DNA from 4 places in the Coprobacillus cateniformis genome. Region 3 is predicted to be linked to each of the others. Evidence: predicted binding sites of a transcription regulator. Region 3 holds the regulator's gene; each other region holds the start of a gene.
The links. The regulator Rex, encoded in region 3, represses fermentation and respiration genes when NADH is low (regulators of the CRP and FNR family bind a similar motif). The targets are predictions, from matches to a motif close to GTGAANNNNTTCAC.

Region 1 (4,000 bases), 240 kb from region 3:
GCGAAAGCCAATAAATATGGTAAAATAGGAACAACAAATTGAGATAAAAGTATTGTTATTACAGCACCAATAGGTTCAACTATACCAGAAGCAGTTCCATACAAAAAAGCCTTACCTTTAGATATTCCTTCACTCTTTAGCGGCATTGATATAATAGCACCCTCTGGAAAATTCTGAATAGCAATTCCAATAGCTAAAGCAAGTGCTCCCATTAAAGAAACATCACTATTCCCCATCAATACACCTGCAAAAACAACTCCAACTGCCATTCCTTCAGGAATATTATGTAATGTCACAGCCAAAACCAACATAGTTGTTTTTTGTAACTGAGATTTCTTTCCTTCTATCTCATTATCCAAATGCATATGTGGCACAGTATGATCCAACACTAACAAAAATCCAATTCCAAGCAAAAAGCCAATTGCTGCAGGCAAAAACGCAAATTTACCTAAAGATTCTGACATATCAATTGCTGGTATAAGTAATGACCAAACTGAAGCAGCTATCATGACTCCTGAAGCAAAACCTAATAATATCTTTTGAACAAGCGTACTCATTTTCTTAGACATAAAGAATACGCAAGCAGATCCTAATGTTGTTCCTATAAATGGAATGAGTAATCCTAAAATAATAGTTGTATTCATCATTTTTCTCCTCCCTTTATATCATCCTTACTATAACTGATTTTAGAAAACAGGTCAAAAGATATGCAAAGAAAAAATATCTACAATACTAGTATTTGTTATAAAAATGAAGATTCTTTAAATCATATGACTATCCTCTATCATATTGTAGTCCTTTAAGATATTCTGCATGTTTCTAAACTTCAATGCTTTCATATCTCAGTTCGATATTCATACTATGAGCCATATCAATCACAGTTATACTTGAGCGATTTCAAATAAATCACTTCATTTCATATTTCATCAGAAATAGAAATATGATTATAGAATCTTTATTTTTCTTCAACAAAACATTAATCAATCGTAGGTTTCCATTGACTACTGAATCTTCACACAATGTTTCGCATATAAAAAACGCATAACAATCACCAAATCATTATTGAATATATGAAAGTGAAACTCAGCGTATTGTCAGTATAAATATATCAGAATAAATTTCTTTATCATCTAAGTTTATCTCTCATATTTTTCAACATCAATTGTTGTGAAGATAAAAAAGAGTCCCTCATGGGACTCTCATCATTATTTACTTAATTCAGCGAAATATTTAATAGTTCTAACCATGTTAGAAGTATATGAATTTTCGTTATCATACCAAGCAACAGTTTGAACTTCAGTAGTTCCGTTATCTAATGGTTTAACCATAGTTTGAGTTGCATCGAATAATGATCCGTAGTTAATTCCGATAATATCAGAAGATACTAATTGTTCTTCAGTATATCCGAATGATGGAGTTGCTGCTGCTTTCATAGCTGCATTAACTTGTTCTACTGTTACTTCACCTTCAACAACTGAAGTTAAGATAGTTGTTGATCCAGTAGGAACTGGTACACGTTGAGCTGAACCAATTAATTTACCATTTAATTCAGGGATAACTAAACCAATAGCTTTAGCTGCACCTGTAGAGTTAGGAACGATATTAACAGCAGCTGCACGAGCTCTTCTTAAATCACCTTTTCTATGAGGTCCATCTAATACCATTTGGTCACCAGTGTAAGCATGTACTGTTAACATGATACCTGATTTGATTTTAGCTAAGTTATTTAAAGCGTTAGCCATTGGTGCTAAACAGTTTGTAGTACAAGAAGCTGCTGAAATGATTGTATCATCTGCAGTTAAGATACCTTCGTTTACACCAAATACAACTGTTGGTAAGTCATTTCCTGCTGGTGCAGAGATAACAACTTTTTTAGCTCCTGCATCAATATGAGCTTGAGATTTAGCTTTAGATACATAGAATCCAGTACATTCTAAGACTACATCTACTCCTAATTCTCCCCAAGGTAATTCAGCTGCATTAGCTTTTGCATAAATTTTGATTTCTTTTCCATCAACTGTGATAGAATCTTCACCAGCTACCACTGTATCTGCTAAAGCATATCTTCCTTGTGCTGAATCATATTTTAATAAATGTGCTAACATCTTAGGATCTGTTAAATCGTTAATTGCTACAATTTCATATCCTTCAGCACCAAACATTTGTCTAAATGCTAGACGTCCAATACGTCCGAAACCGTTAATTGCTACTTTTACTGCCATTTTCTTGACATCCTCCTTGATTTATTTTATGCCTCTATTATAGTCTACAAAACTAAATAAATCAATAAAAGTTGTAACGAATATATAAAAAAATTCACAAGAGACACAATGTAAACACTTCCAAGCAGAAAAAGACTTTTTCCAACACAATATATATAAAAATAAACACTTTTTTCCATTTTAAAAAATAAAATTTCCATTATTTGATGAAACATGAAAGACAATTCACATTCCTTTTAATTTTATGAATATTCAATGAAAATCACTCTATAATGAACTATGGAGGTTATAGGAAATGCACTTTATACCAACTGTAATTTTAAAAAAACAATCTAAAGAATATGCTTATGATATATTCTCTAGACTCTTAGAAGATCGTATTATTATGTTATGTGGAGAAATTAATGATGAGGTTGCCAGTTCTATTGTTAGCCAATTATTATACTTAGAATCACTTGATTCAAGTGCTGATATCTATATGTATATCAATTCACCAGGAGGTAGTGTCTCTGCTGGTCTAGCAATTTATGATACCATGAATTTTGTAAAGTGTGATGTGTCAACAATAAGCATTGGTCTTTCTGCCAGCATGGGCGCTTTTTTATTGGCTGCTGGACAAAAAGGAAAACGTTGTGCCTTACAAAATAGTGAAATCATGATTCATCAGCCATTAGGTGGAACGAATGGACAAGCAAGCGATATTGAAATTACCACAAAGCATATATTAAGACAAAAAGAAAAATTAAATAAATTATTATCTGAAATGACTTCTCAACCATTAAGAAAGATAAAAAAGGATACTGATCGTGATTATTTCATGAATGCTTATGATGCCTTAGAATATGGTCTTATTGATGAAGTTCTTACGAAAGATAAATAAGAGAACACCTTATTATATTGAAGGTGTTTTTTTCTCATTATAAAAATAAAAAAACAAACAGAAAATACTCTGTTTATTCCTTTAAAGAGATACATAAATGTTCATCTTCTATAGTTAATTCTTGAATTGGTAAATCTATTTTATAATAACAAGAATTGTTATGAACCACAAAATGATCATCATGTATAAGTTGTTGTAAAACACTGACTACATTTAATTGTAAAAAAAGATATTCAACCTTCCCTTTCATATTATCAAAACATAATTTATGATCTTTATATCCAATTGTAAATGTTGTTGCAAGATCAATAATACGATCTTGATAAGCAACAATTGCATTCAATTCAATTACATCATGAATAGCAAGATGTGCCTCTTTAATCTCAATAGAATATTTTTGAAGTATTGGTGTTAACACATACACCAAACAAGTTTTAACCTCATGATCCGTCAATATCATCATATCACCCATATATTATATGTTTCAATTATAATGTTATGACTGGATATGTTTCATAGATATTGTAATATTCAAAATATTGATTTTCTAAAGGAATCCATTGTTCAATAAAAGTTGATACTTTTTCAGGATTACGATTTGTCAATCGTTCAATTTGTTGTTGTTGAGTTATCTTTAAAACGATGATATCTGTATAATAAGGTACTAACTCAGGTCTTAAAGCATAACTTCCTTCAATAATATTATAAGGAGTATAGGGTATTTCTTGTATATCTGATATCAATTTCATCTTGGTGCAATCAAATGGTTGATAGTGAATTGTTTTATATTCAGATAATGGTTTTAAAACAGTTTCCAGAAAACGTTCATAATGAACATTCCCCCCTGGCATATGATATCTTTCTAAAGTTCTTAATTCCTGTGGCAGGAAAAAATCAT
Region 2 (4,000 bases), 2.0 Mb from region 3:
TCCACCATTATAGAGAGCTTGCTTGATTGTTGATGATTTTATTGATTTCAAAACTGGAATATCATAGTATTGAATAGCTCGATAGAAAACATATAACAACATAGTGAAATAGAATAAATTCATTGTTAAGGCTTGTGCTATCAACAGTAATGCCATATTTATAATTGCAAATTTTATATTTCCTTTGATTAAATTCTTTTGAATTAATTGAACTAGGTAAGCAATATAAGGATTTAACATAGCAATTAAGAAAATCACTGTGATACTTGGATCTTGACTAAGAACTTCTTGAAAACTCATCGCATTCATTGAGGCTTTCAGCGAAATATATAAATAACATATTAAAGGAGTCAATGCTAAGAACACTTTTGTAATCATGAAATAACGATTTAATTTCTTAAGTTTTAGATCTATTTTTTTCTTTCGAGCCATTTTAACTACCCTCTTTCTTTATAAGAACCCTTCAAATTCTTCTCTAACGCTTGGAACTTTTAATCCCACAATAACCTGAATATTTGTTTTGGTTGCTTTGATACCATGTGTCCCAATGCCTTTAAAATATGAATCTGTTTTGACTAAACTTTCATCTTTTACATTAACACGTAGACGAGTTGCACAATTAGTGACATCAACAATGTTGTCTTTTCCACCTAAAGCATCTAAAATCATAAAAGCCAAACTTCCTTTAGGAGCCGCTTGTTTTTCTTTAAAGTCAGCTTTATTATGGAATGTAATTTCTTCATCTTCTTCTCGACCTGGTGTCGCAAAATTGAATTTTAAGATTAAGAATCTGAAGACTACGAAATAAATACCTGTAAATACCAAACCTACCACTAGTAATGTTAAGTATGTTGGCCAATGTGCTGCCATTAATGGAATAAAGTTTAATGCTGATATTTCAATTAATCCACCTGACATCGCCCCAACAACTCCAAACATATATGCAACAGTTGCGAGAGTTGCTGCAAGGACTGCATGAACAACAAATAAGACTGGTGCAATAAATAAGAATGTGAACTCAATAGGTTCTGTAACTCCACAGAATATTGCTGTTAAAGTGATAGGAACGAGCAATCCAGCAATTTTCTTTTTCTTACTATCTTTAGCTGTAAAATAGAATGCTAAAGCGATACCAGGACATCCAAATATTTTTGACAATCCTGTTAATGTTGGCCAAGCATATGGTGCTAATGTTTTTAATGATTCAGTGCTTGCTGCTAATTCTGGTAATTGTGTAGCCCATGTTGAGAAGACTCCTCCATTAACAACAGCTGAATCATAAAAGAATGGGAAATAAAGTAAGTGATGTAATCCAAATGGAATGAGAATACGTTCCATAAATATAAATATCCATACACCCATAGCTCCAGCTCCAGTGATAAATCCTTGGAATGCCCTCATTCCAGATTGAACCATAGGCCATAAACTTGCTGATAAGAAAGCAACTGGCAATAAAGCAAAGAATCCCACAATCACAACAAATGATGAACCACTGAATGTTCCCATCCACTCTGGTAACTCTGTATCAAAGTAACGATTGTGTAAGAAAATAACAATTCCTGAAATCATTAATGCTCCAATCATTCCCATATCTAGAGTTTTAATATTGGCTACCATTGTTAAACCACTTGTTCCTCCAGCTTCAGCTGCAAAATCAACTCCGAATGTTGTTCCCCATTGGCTTAAGATTGTACTTAAGAAATATTGGAAAGTTAAGTAAAGCACTAAAGCTTCCATACAACATCTAGCTTGTTGTTTTTTAGCTAACCCAATTGGTAATCCGACAACGAATATTAATGGTAATTGATTAAAAACTGTCCATCCACCTTGCAAGATGATGTTCCAGCACTGATACCATAAACTCTCTGTACTTGCAAGACTACCCATAATAGCTTCAGTTGTAAACAATGTTCCAACACCAATCATTATCCCTGCAAAGGCAAAGAGTAAGACTGGTGTAAACATCGCTCCACCGAACCTTTGAATTTTCTGCATCATATCGTTTTTCCTCCCTTGTGATATCTCTTGCACGTTTATAGTAACCCCTTACAAAATAAGTTTCAATACTTTACAACGACTTAGGGACAAGGCGCATTCTTAATGATTTATCACATTATCCGTGAAATTTCACACACAAAAAAAGCGTTGATTTTATCAACACTTTTCGTTATATACAAATAATAGAAATATTATTTATTGATTATAATGACAAATCATTTTTTTAAATTCATCATAATTTATATCATCAATAATCATATCAAATAAATAATCTAATTGTTGAGATGTGCATGTTTTTAACCATTCTAAGTTGTCTACTTTGTATTTCTTCTTAACTAACTGACATGCTCTTTTCAAGTTTTCTTCTCTTTTACCTTGTTCAATTCCCTTTTCAATTCCTTGTTCAAGCCCTTTTTCAAGCCCTTGTTCAAACCCTTTTCTTGTTCCCTCACCTATCTTAGATTCTGCCCATAGTCTATCCCTTTGTATCGCTTTATAATAGATATACTCCTCTAATGAGATAAACCTATCATAGAGTTCCACTGCTTCCTTTGCTACCTCACTTGTCTGTTCCTCCTTATGATTATCCTCCTGCTCAAACAATCTCATTAACTGATAAAAATCACTTCTTGCCAATTCCATACTTACCTCCTCCATTTTCTTAGTCTGTAAAAAACTCATCACAATCAGTCCATTATACAGTTCCTTCTCATACTTCCCATCAATCAGTTCTACCTCATGCCAGAGATGTTCAAAATTCCTTATCGGATTTCCCGTATAGATAATAAGAGAATGAACCTTTCTCATATCCTGATACTGTACTCCCTCCTGTATCTGCAGATCTATCATACTCATTGTATAAATCTGAAACCTCGCCAGCTCTGCTGCTGAGATATAGCCATTCTGCATCTCAATGTTATAGAGATTTCCTAAATGATCCTTGAGTGTAATATCCAGGACATATTTCTTGCCATCCTTATGAGAGGGATACCTCTCAGAATTGATAACATCAACAGTTTTCAATTCCAATCCCGATAAATGCTCAGCAATGCATAATCGCACCATCGGACTGTGAATCAAAAGATAGTGAAAAAAATAATCAGTACAAAAAGAAATAACCTGTTCATCCATATGAATACCTTCTTTCCAGGAGAAAAACCCTCCTACTTCTATATTCATAAAAAGAAGTCCATTTTTCTTTTTTTATTTACACTTTTTTCAACTTTTATAAGTACATTATACTTCGTATGACAGATATATGCAATAAGCAAATAAAAAAGATTTAACGATTATCGTTAAACCTTATTTTCTAGCAAAAAAATATTTAATATTTCTTCATATTTTAGGAATAGCTATCCACAAACTGAGCAACTTTATTCTCTTTTCCAATAACAGCTATTGTATCCCCTGCTTTTAATAGATAATGTGGATCTATATCTGTATCAGTTATTCCATCATGATGAATAGCAATAATATTTAAACCAAAGTTTTCTCTAACTCTCATTCCAATAATAGATTTACCAATCATTTGCTTTGAAATTTCAAACTCTATAATCTCAATATCCTTACCAATAGAAATATAATCAACAAGATTCTCTCTTAAAATTTTCTTTGCAAGCCTTAAAGCCATATCTCTTTCAGGATAAACAACTTGTGCCCCAAGTTTTTCTAAAACTTCTCCTTGATCAGCATTTGTTGCTTTTGCAATGACTTTTGAAACACCAAGATTAATAACATTTAAAGTTGTTAAGATACTGACTTCAATTCTTTCACCAATACACACAATAACAACATCACAATTTTGAACTCCCACTTCTTCAAGAACATCCTTTGTAAGTGTCTGTGAAACAAAAGCATACTCAGTATATTCTCTTAACTCCTTCACTCTATCCTCATCTCTATCAATACCAATAACTTCTTTTCCTGCCTCTGCTAACTTTTTAGCCAAAGGCATACCAAATCTACCTAAACCTATAATTGCATAACTCTTTTCATTTGTCAT
Region 3 (4,000 bases):
TCTTTATATAAAGGTCTGGGCTTTGAAAATCAGGCAATACGTAAAAATTATTATCAAGATAATCATGAAGATGCTTATTTAATGGTCAAAAGATTGGAGGGACAAGAATGAGTTTAATACTTGCAATTGAATCAAGTTGTGATGAAATGTCAGTAGCTATTTTAAAAGACAAGCGAGAATTGTTATGTAATGTTGTCGCATCACAAATTGATACACATCGTTTATATGGTGGAGTTGTACCAGAAATCGCAAGTCGTATGCATGTCGAATGTGTTTCAACTGTTTTAAAAACAGCTTTAAACGAAGCTGATGTTAATATGAATGATATAGATGCAATTGCTGTTACAAAAGGACCTGGATTAGTTGGGTCTTTACATGTTGGAATGCAGGCTGCAAAAACATTGGCTTTGGCTTATCATAAACCGTTTATTGGTGTTCATCATATTGCTGGACATATTTATGCCAATGAATTGGTCGAAGATATTGAATACCCTTGTCTATGTCTGGTTGTAAGTGGAGGACATAGTGAACTTGTTTATATGAAAAGTGAATTTTCTTTTGAAGTCATTGGCCAAACTTTAGATGATGCAATTGGTGAAGCATATGATAAAGCGGGCAGAGTTTTACACTTGCCATATCCTGGGGGACCAGTTATTGATAAAATGGCTGCTAGTGGTCAACACACATATGATTTACCATTACCATTAAATGATGATTCATATAATTTCTCATTTAGTGGATTAAAGTCAGCAGTAATTAACTTATGTCATAATGCTGCTCAACGTGGTGAAGATATTGTTCCTGCTGATTTGGCGTGTTCGTTTCAGGAAGTTGCTTTAGATGTATTGGTATCTAAAACAATAAAGGCTGCTAAAGATTATCAAGTGAAAGAGATTATAGTGGCAGGTGGTGTGAGTGCAAATAGAGGATTAAGGAAGAAATTAACTGCTGATAGTCCAATAAAAGTTTTATTTCCACCAATGGCCTATTGTACTGATAATGCTGCTATGATAGCTTCAGCAGCCAGAGTGATGTATGAACATCAGCAATTCTCGTCTCTTGACTTAAGTGTCAAACCGTCATATGATTTAGAAGAAGAAAGTATTGGTGAATAATATGGTAAATAAACATCAAAAAATATCAAAGGCAACGATGTCACGTTTCCCTAGATATCTTAAGGCGTTGCGCAATATGCAACATGAAGGAAAAGAACATTTTTTATCTAGTGAATTGAGTGAAGCAACTGGAATTTTAGACACAACAATTCGTAGAGATTTTGGTTTTTTAACTGATAAAGAATCTTTAGGAAAAAGAGGTATTGGTTATGATACAAAAGAAATCATTAATATTTTAAATAATGTTCTAGGATTAGGATTAGATGAATCTATTATATTGATTGGTGTAGGGAATTTGGGAAGTGCAATTTTAAAATATAATAGATGGCAATATACAGTTGGAAAGATTGTTTGCTGTTATGATCAAGATCAAAATAAAGTAGGAGAACGCTTTGGAGTCAAATTAAATCATATTGATGATTTGGAGAAAACATTTCCAGAAGGATGTAAGATTGCTATTTTGGCAATTAGTGATCAGGTTCAAGAAACAGTTGATCGTTTAATGGCATTAGGTGTTAAGGGGATTGTAGATTTCACACATAGCCATTTTACCGTTCATGATGATGTTGTGGTGCAAACTGTCGATGTTGTTGTAGCAATTCAAGAACTTGTCTTAAAAATGCATGCAAATGATGAATAATTATGAAAAAGTATTGAAATATTCATCAAAAGGTGTTAATAATACTAATAAGCAATGATTTGAGAACATATTTTTATCAGTATCTTAAGCGAACTTTGGATGGTGTAAGCAAAGTAGATATCAAAAATATGGAACACTCAATGAGCAGGATAGGAGAAATAAGAGTAGACTATCCCGTTAGGCTGCGTTAAAGCTTCAGAGTGCATAATTGAGAGATTATGAATGAGGATGGTACCGCGATATAAGTCGTTCCTTAACAGGAATGGCTTTTTATATTATACAAAGGAGGAAGAAAGATGTTTGAATTTATGACAGTAAGAGAACTCTATGAAATGGTGATGTCAGGTGCAGAGTTCGAAACAGAAAGCTTGGAGTATGTAGAATTAGATGGTTGGGTACGTACAAATAGGGATAATGGAAAAGTTGGTTTTTTGGCTTTGAATGATGGAACTTATTTTAGAAATTGTCAAATTGTTTATCTGAAGGAAACTTTAGAAGATTATGATACAATTAAACACATTAGTACAGGAAGTGCTATACGTGTATTAGGTAAATTCAAGTTAACGCCAGAGAGTAAGCAGCCTTTTGAAATAGAGGCTACACAAATTGTTGTAGAGGGTGCTTGTGATGATGATTTTCCATTACAAAAGAAAAGACATTCTTTTGAGTATATGAGAGAAATTCCACATTTAAGACCAAGAGCAAACACATTCTATGCAATATTTAGATTACGCAGTGTATTATCAATGGCCATTCATGAATTTTTTCAATCACAGGGATTTGTTTATGTGCATACACCATTAATTACTGGAAATGATGGTGAAGGTGCTGGAGAAATGTTTAGAGCAACAACGATTGATAATACTGATTTTGATAAAGATTTCTTTGGTAAAGAAGCTTTCTTGACAGTCACTGGTCAATTACATGTTGAAGCTTTCTGTATGGCATTTAGAGATGTTTATACTTTTGGACCAGCATTTAGAGCTGAAAATTCAAATACATCACGTCATGCAAGTGAATTTTGGATGATTGAACCTGAAATTGCTTTTGCTGATTTAGAAGATGATATGGATTTAATTGAGGATATGGTCAAATTCTGTATTGATTATGTTTTAGAGAATGCTCCTGAAGAAATGAAGTTCTTTGCACAAATGATTGATAAAGAGTGTATTGAACGTATAACACATGTTCGTAATAGTGATTTCAAACGAATGACATATACAGAAGCTGTTGAAATATTAGAAAAAGCTGATGTTAAATTTGAAAATGAAGTCAAATGGGGTATGGATTTAAATAGTGAACATGAACGCTATATTTGTGAACAAGTTATTGGAGGTCCTGTTTTCTTAACAGACTATCCTAAAGAAATCAAAGCTTTCTATATGCGCTTAAATGATGATAATAAGACTGTTGCTGCTTGTGACTTGCTTGTTCCAGGAATTGGTGAGTTGGTTGGTGGAAGTCAACGTGAAGAGAGATATGATGTTTTGGAAAGAATCATGGAAGAAAAAGGAATGGCGAAGGATGGTTTACAATGGTATATGGATTTACGTAGATATGGTGGCTGTAAACATGCTGGCTTTGGATTAGGATTTGATCGTTTCTTAATGTATTTGACTGGTATGCAAAACATTCGAGATGTAGAACCATTCCCAAGAACACCTAGAAATTTAAAATTTTAAATGATCTATAAGACTAAAGAATAGAGTTGTTCTTTAGTCTTTTTAGAGAATAAATCTGAAATACTTCAGTTCAATTTGAATTTGAGATACTTCGTCTTTTTCTACATATTTATGGATATTTAGTGTATAATAGGTCACAGAGAGGTGAGAATATTGCGCGATATTGATTTTATAAACACTTTTTTTAATATAATTTATCAAAATGAAACTGCGTATATGCGTGATATCGTTTCATCATATGAATATTTATATGGCTTTCGTCAATGGTTAAAGAAGCGTGGGATAATATGTGATTCTTTAGAAAGAATACAAGAAACTGACTATACATTTTTCTCCAAACGTATCAAAGTTGGAGATATGGAGCATATCTTACGTTATCCTTTTCTTGATGGAATTCAAAAACTAGCTGATCAATATGCCCAAAAGACACATGTTCTTTACATACCTGGATATAATGGAGAAGAACTACTCAATATTCATTTTCAGGAGTATAAAGATGTTTATTTTTATGCAATTGAAGAGCCTTTTGAACGCAAGGATTTATCATTTTTTGATCCGTTCCC
Region 4 (4,000 bases), 2.3 Mb from region 3:
ATCAAAAAGCTGAAAACAGATGTCTTTATGCCATACCTTAATAAACCCATCACTTGTGATAATCTTCATATCGTTGCTGATGAGGATCATATTGCACTTCAGAATAAAAACAAACCAAGGAAAAGGAATTCCATAAATTCATATATGCTTAGACATGTCACTATTTTTACCGAGATTACAAAAATATGTAAAAACAGAAACAAACTGGAAAACAGAATGATTCTTACACAAAGAGCAATATCAAATTTCTTCATATAAGCATTTTTCATAAAGATACGCATAAGTGTTTTTAGGGCTCTAGCATATGTAAAAATTGTTGTGTCTTTCACTTGAAGTGTTTCTTTCATATCTAGAATAAAATTATCCATAGTCTCTTGATTAAAAGATGAGATAGGGGTATTATATTAGGCACAATAAACCTATAAATTGATTTCATACTCTCTTTATAATGTTTTATTGTTCCATCACGCAAGTTCCTAGCTTTACAATATAATAAGTATTCTTCACATCCTTCCTCAAATGTTAAATTTGTTTCTTTTTTCATTGTTAACTTCTTCATAATTGTACCTTTCTTGCGTACAAAAAAACTGCACACATCATCATAGAATTTATCTAAATAACGTGTACAGTTTTAATTTACTCATATAATTTTAAGTAGTTTAAACTTTAAAAAAATATAATTATTTACAAGCTTCTTCAATCGCTACTGCAACAGCTACAGTTGCACCAACCATAGGGTTATTACCCATACCGATTAATCCCATCATTTCTACGTGAGCAGGAACTGATGAAGAACCAGCAAATTGTGCATCACTGTGCATACGTCCCATAGTATCAGTCATACCATAAGAAGCAGGTCCAGCTGCCATATTATCAGGATGTAATGTACGTCCTGTTCCTCCACCTGAAGCAACAGAGAAATATTTTTTACCTTGTTCGATACATTCTTTTTTATAAGTACCAGCTACTGGATGTTGGAAACGAGTAGGGTTAGTAGAGTTACCAGTAATAGAAACATCTACACCTTCTTTATGCATAATTGCAACACCTTCACGAACATCATCAGAACCATAGCAGTTTACTTTTGCTCTCGCTCCATCAGAGTAAGCTGTTCTAGATACTTCTTTAACTTCACCAGTGAAATAATCAAATTCAGTTTCTACATAAGTGAATCCGTTAATTCTTGAGATGATTTTAGCAGCATCTTTTCCTAAACCATTTAAGATAACTCTTAATGGTTTTGTTCTTACTTTATTTGCTTTTTCAGCAATTTTAATTGCTCCTTCAGCAGCAGCGAATGATTCATGTCCAGCTAAGAAACAGAAACATTCAGTGTTTTCATCTAATAACATAGATCCTAAGTTCCCATGACCTAAACCTACTTTACGATCATCAGCAACTGATCCAGGAATACAAAATGATTGTAAACCTACACCAATAGTTTTTGCAGCATCAACTGCTTTTGTATCTCCATTTTTGATTGCCATTGCAGCACCTACAGTGTAAGCCCAGCAAGCATTTTCAAAACAGATTGGTTGTGTTGATTTGACGATATCATATACATCAATACCTTTTTCATCACAAATTGCTTTAGCTTCTTCGATTGATTTGATATCATATTTAGCTAATGCAGCGTTAATTTGATCAATTCTTCTCTCATAACTTTCAAATAATGCCATTTTCGTACCTCCTCATTAATCCTTTCTTGGATCGATGTATTTAGCAGCTTCAGCAAATCTACCATAAGTACCAGTAGCTTCTTTTAAAGCTTCATTTGCATCTTTTCCAGCTTTAATCATATCCATCATTCTTCCAAGACTAATGAATTCATAACCGATGATTTCATTGTTGCTATCTAAAGCAAGTCTGTTTACATAACCTTCAGTTAATTCCAAGTATCTAGGACCTTTTAATTGAGTTGAATAAGATGTACCAACCATACTTCTTAATCCTTTACCTAAATCTTCAAGACCAGCACCTACAGGAAGTCCACCTTCAGAGAAAGCTGATTGAGTACGACCGTAAACAATTTGTAAGAATAATTCTCTCATTGCAGTGTTAATTGCATCACAAACTAAGTCAGTATTTAAACCTTCTAATAAAGTTTTACCAACTAATGCTTCTGAAGCCATAGCTGCAGAGTGAGTCATACCAGAGCATCCGATTGTTTCAATTAATGCTTCTTCGATAATTCCTTCTTTAACGTTTAAAGATAATTTACATGCACCTTGTTGAGGAGCACACCAACCAATACCATGTGTTAATCCAGAAATATCTTTAATTTCTTTTGAATATACCCATTTTCCTTCTTCAGGAATTGGAGCACACCCATGACTAGCACCACGTGTTACGCATTGCATTTCTTCTACTTCATGTGTATAAATCATTTTTTTACTCCTTTCATTTTATAAAATGATTACTGCAAGGATAAAGGAAAATTTAGTTTATTTTCCATTCTCCAGGTGAAGGAATTCACCTACTGTGATTATAAGGCAAAAGGTCTTCAAAGTCAATGAACTCCGAGTATTCCAATGATAAAAAATGTAGAAAAATGACATCAAGAAATAAGCAGAATTTAGGAATATATGAAAAAAGTAGAACTGTTTCATTGACTCTTTGAACTATCTATACTATAATAGTTCAAAATAGAACTAATATGGAGGCAATATGACAGATTTACTAAAAATGATTCATAGTATGAAATCTTTATATGACCATCTCTGTATGGATGTTATGCAAGCATATCACTTAACACGCAGTGAACTTGATATTTTATTATTCTTACATAATAATCCTGAGTTTGATAGTGCTAAAGACATTGTAGAAAAAAGAGGGCTGGTCAAATCACATGCTTCAATGGGAATTGAGAAGCTCATACAAAAGGGTTATCTAAAGACAGTTCAAGATCAAAAAGATAAACGTCGTTATCATCTTTATCTTTTAACTTCAAGTCAACCAATTATTGAAGCCGGTTTAAAAGCACAAAAACGTTTTAATGATATTCTTTTTCAAGGAATTAGTGAAGATGAATTAAAATGTTGGGAAAACATTTTAAGACAAATGAGTTATAATATTATAGATGGGAAGGAAGAGATTTAATGTTTGCATATTTTATTTATATTATTGCAGGAATGGGAGCGGGAATTGGAACGGGATTAGCAGGTCTATCAGCTGCGGCTGTTATTTCACCCATGCTTATTACTTTTTTGGGATTTGATCCTTATGAAGCAGTGGGAATTTCTTTAGCCTCTGATGTTTTGGCATCGGCTATTTCGGCTTATACATATGGAAAAAATAAAAACTTAGATATTAAAAATGGATTGGTTATGTTAGCGAGTGTTTTGGTCTTTACACTGATTGGGAGTTATATTGCTTCATTGGTTCCAGGTGGAACAATGGGTAGTTTTTCGGTTTTTATGACATTATTATTAGGAATTAAATTTATTGTTCGACCAGTCATGACAACAAAGGAAGCACAAGCGGAGAAGACACAAAAAGAGAAAAATATTCAATCATTAATATGTGGCTGTTTCATTGGATTTATTTGTGGGTTTATTGGTGCTGGTGGAGGAATGATGTTATTGTTGATATTAACATCTGTTCTTCAATATGAATTAAAGACAGCAGTAGGAACGAGCGTCTTTATTATGTCATTTACGGCATTTACTGGAGCATGTTCACATTTTGCAATTGGTGGTATGCCAAATATAGAAGCCTTGATTGTTTGTGTAGTTGCAACTTTAGTAGGTGCAAGAATAGCAGCTTTATTTGCTAATAAAGCAGAGCCAAAGAGGTTGAATCAAGCAACAGGAGTTGTTTTAACTGTTTTAGGATTGGCTATGGTCATTACAAATTATATGTAATGACTTTTTCATTTATTGGAAGCGTTTGTCAAATAAGTGGACTGTTGTTATAATGTTAAAGAGGTGAGGATAAATGTTGGTAAAAGAAAAGTTAATGATGAGAGAAGAATTTTCAGAAGTAGATATTGCGATTGCTA

Region 1: gap (type I glyceraldehyde-3-phosphate dehydrogenase) is a predicted target of Rex. The motif match lies at 2,307-2,320, and genes of this name have one in related genera.
Region 2: GQF29_RS03830 (alpha-glucoside-specific PTS transporter subunit IIBC) is a predicted target of Rex. The motif match lies at 2,120-2,133, and genes of this name have one in related genera.
Region 4: GQF29_RS02380 (iron-sulfur cluster assembly scaffold protein) is a predicted target of Rex. The motif match lies at 2,463-2,476, and genes of this name have one in related genera.

The regions. Positions count from the first base shown of each region.
Region 1 is NZ_WSNW01000001.1:2,539,748-2,543,747, reverse strand. Features, by position in the region: gene GQF29_RS12485 (ZIP family metal transporter) at 1-644, opposite strand, end outside; gene gap (type I glyceraldehyde-3-phosphate dehydrogenase) at 1,206-2,222, opposite strand; gene GQF29_RS12475 (ATP-dependent Clp protease proteolytic subunit) at 2,518-3,102, shown strand; gene GQF29_RS12470 (hypothetical protein) at 3,176-3,562, opposite strand; gene GQF29_RS12465 (uridine kinase family protein) at 3,591-4,000, opposite strand, start outside.
Region 2 is NZ_WSNW01000001.1:754,603-758,602, forward strand. Features, by position in the region: gene GQF29_RS03825 (hypothetical protein) at 1-432, opposite strand, end outside; gene GQF29_RS03830 (alpha-glucoside-specific PTS transporter subunit IIBC) at 451-1,998, opposite strand; gene GQF29_RS03835 (PD-(D/E)XK nuclease family transposase) at 2,194-3,129, opposite strand; gene GQF29_RS03840 (potassium channel family protein) at 3,341-4,000, opposite strand.
Region 3 is NZ_WSNW01000001.1:2,780,765-2,784,764, forward strand. Features, by position in the region: gene rimI (ribosomal protein S18-alanine N-acetyltransferase) at 1-111, shown strand, start outside; gene tsaD (tRNA (adenosine(37)-N6)-threonylcarbamoyltransferase complex transferase subunit TsaD) at 108-1,115, shown strand; gene GQF29_RS13635 (redox-sensing transcriptional repressor Rex) at 1,117-1,755, shown strand; T-box leader at 1,801-2,012, shown strand; gene asnS (asparagine--tRNA ligase) at 2,052-3,437, shown strand; gene GQF29_RS13645 (metallophosphoesterase family protein) at 3,582-4,000, shown strand, end outside.
Region 4 is NZ_WSNW01000001.1:472,304-476,303, reverse strand. Features, by position in the region: gene GQF29_RS02390 (UPF0236 family transposase-like protein) at 1-258, shown strand, start outside; gene GQF29_RS02385 (GGGtGRT protein) at 681-1,679, opposite strand; gene GQF29_RS02380 (iron-sulfur cluster assembly scaffold protein) at 1,695-2,387, opposite strand; gene GQF29_RS02375 (MarR family winged helix-turn-helix transcriptional regulator) at 2,668-3,099, shown strand; gene GQF29_RS02370 (sulfite exporter TauE/SafE family protein) at 3,099-3,863, shown strand; gene GQF29_RS02365 (MurR/RpiR family transcriptional regulator) at 3,937-4,000, shown strand, end outside.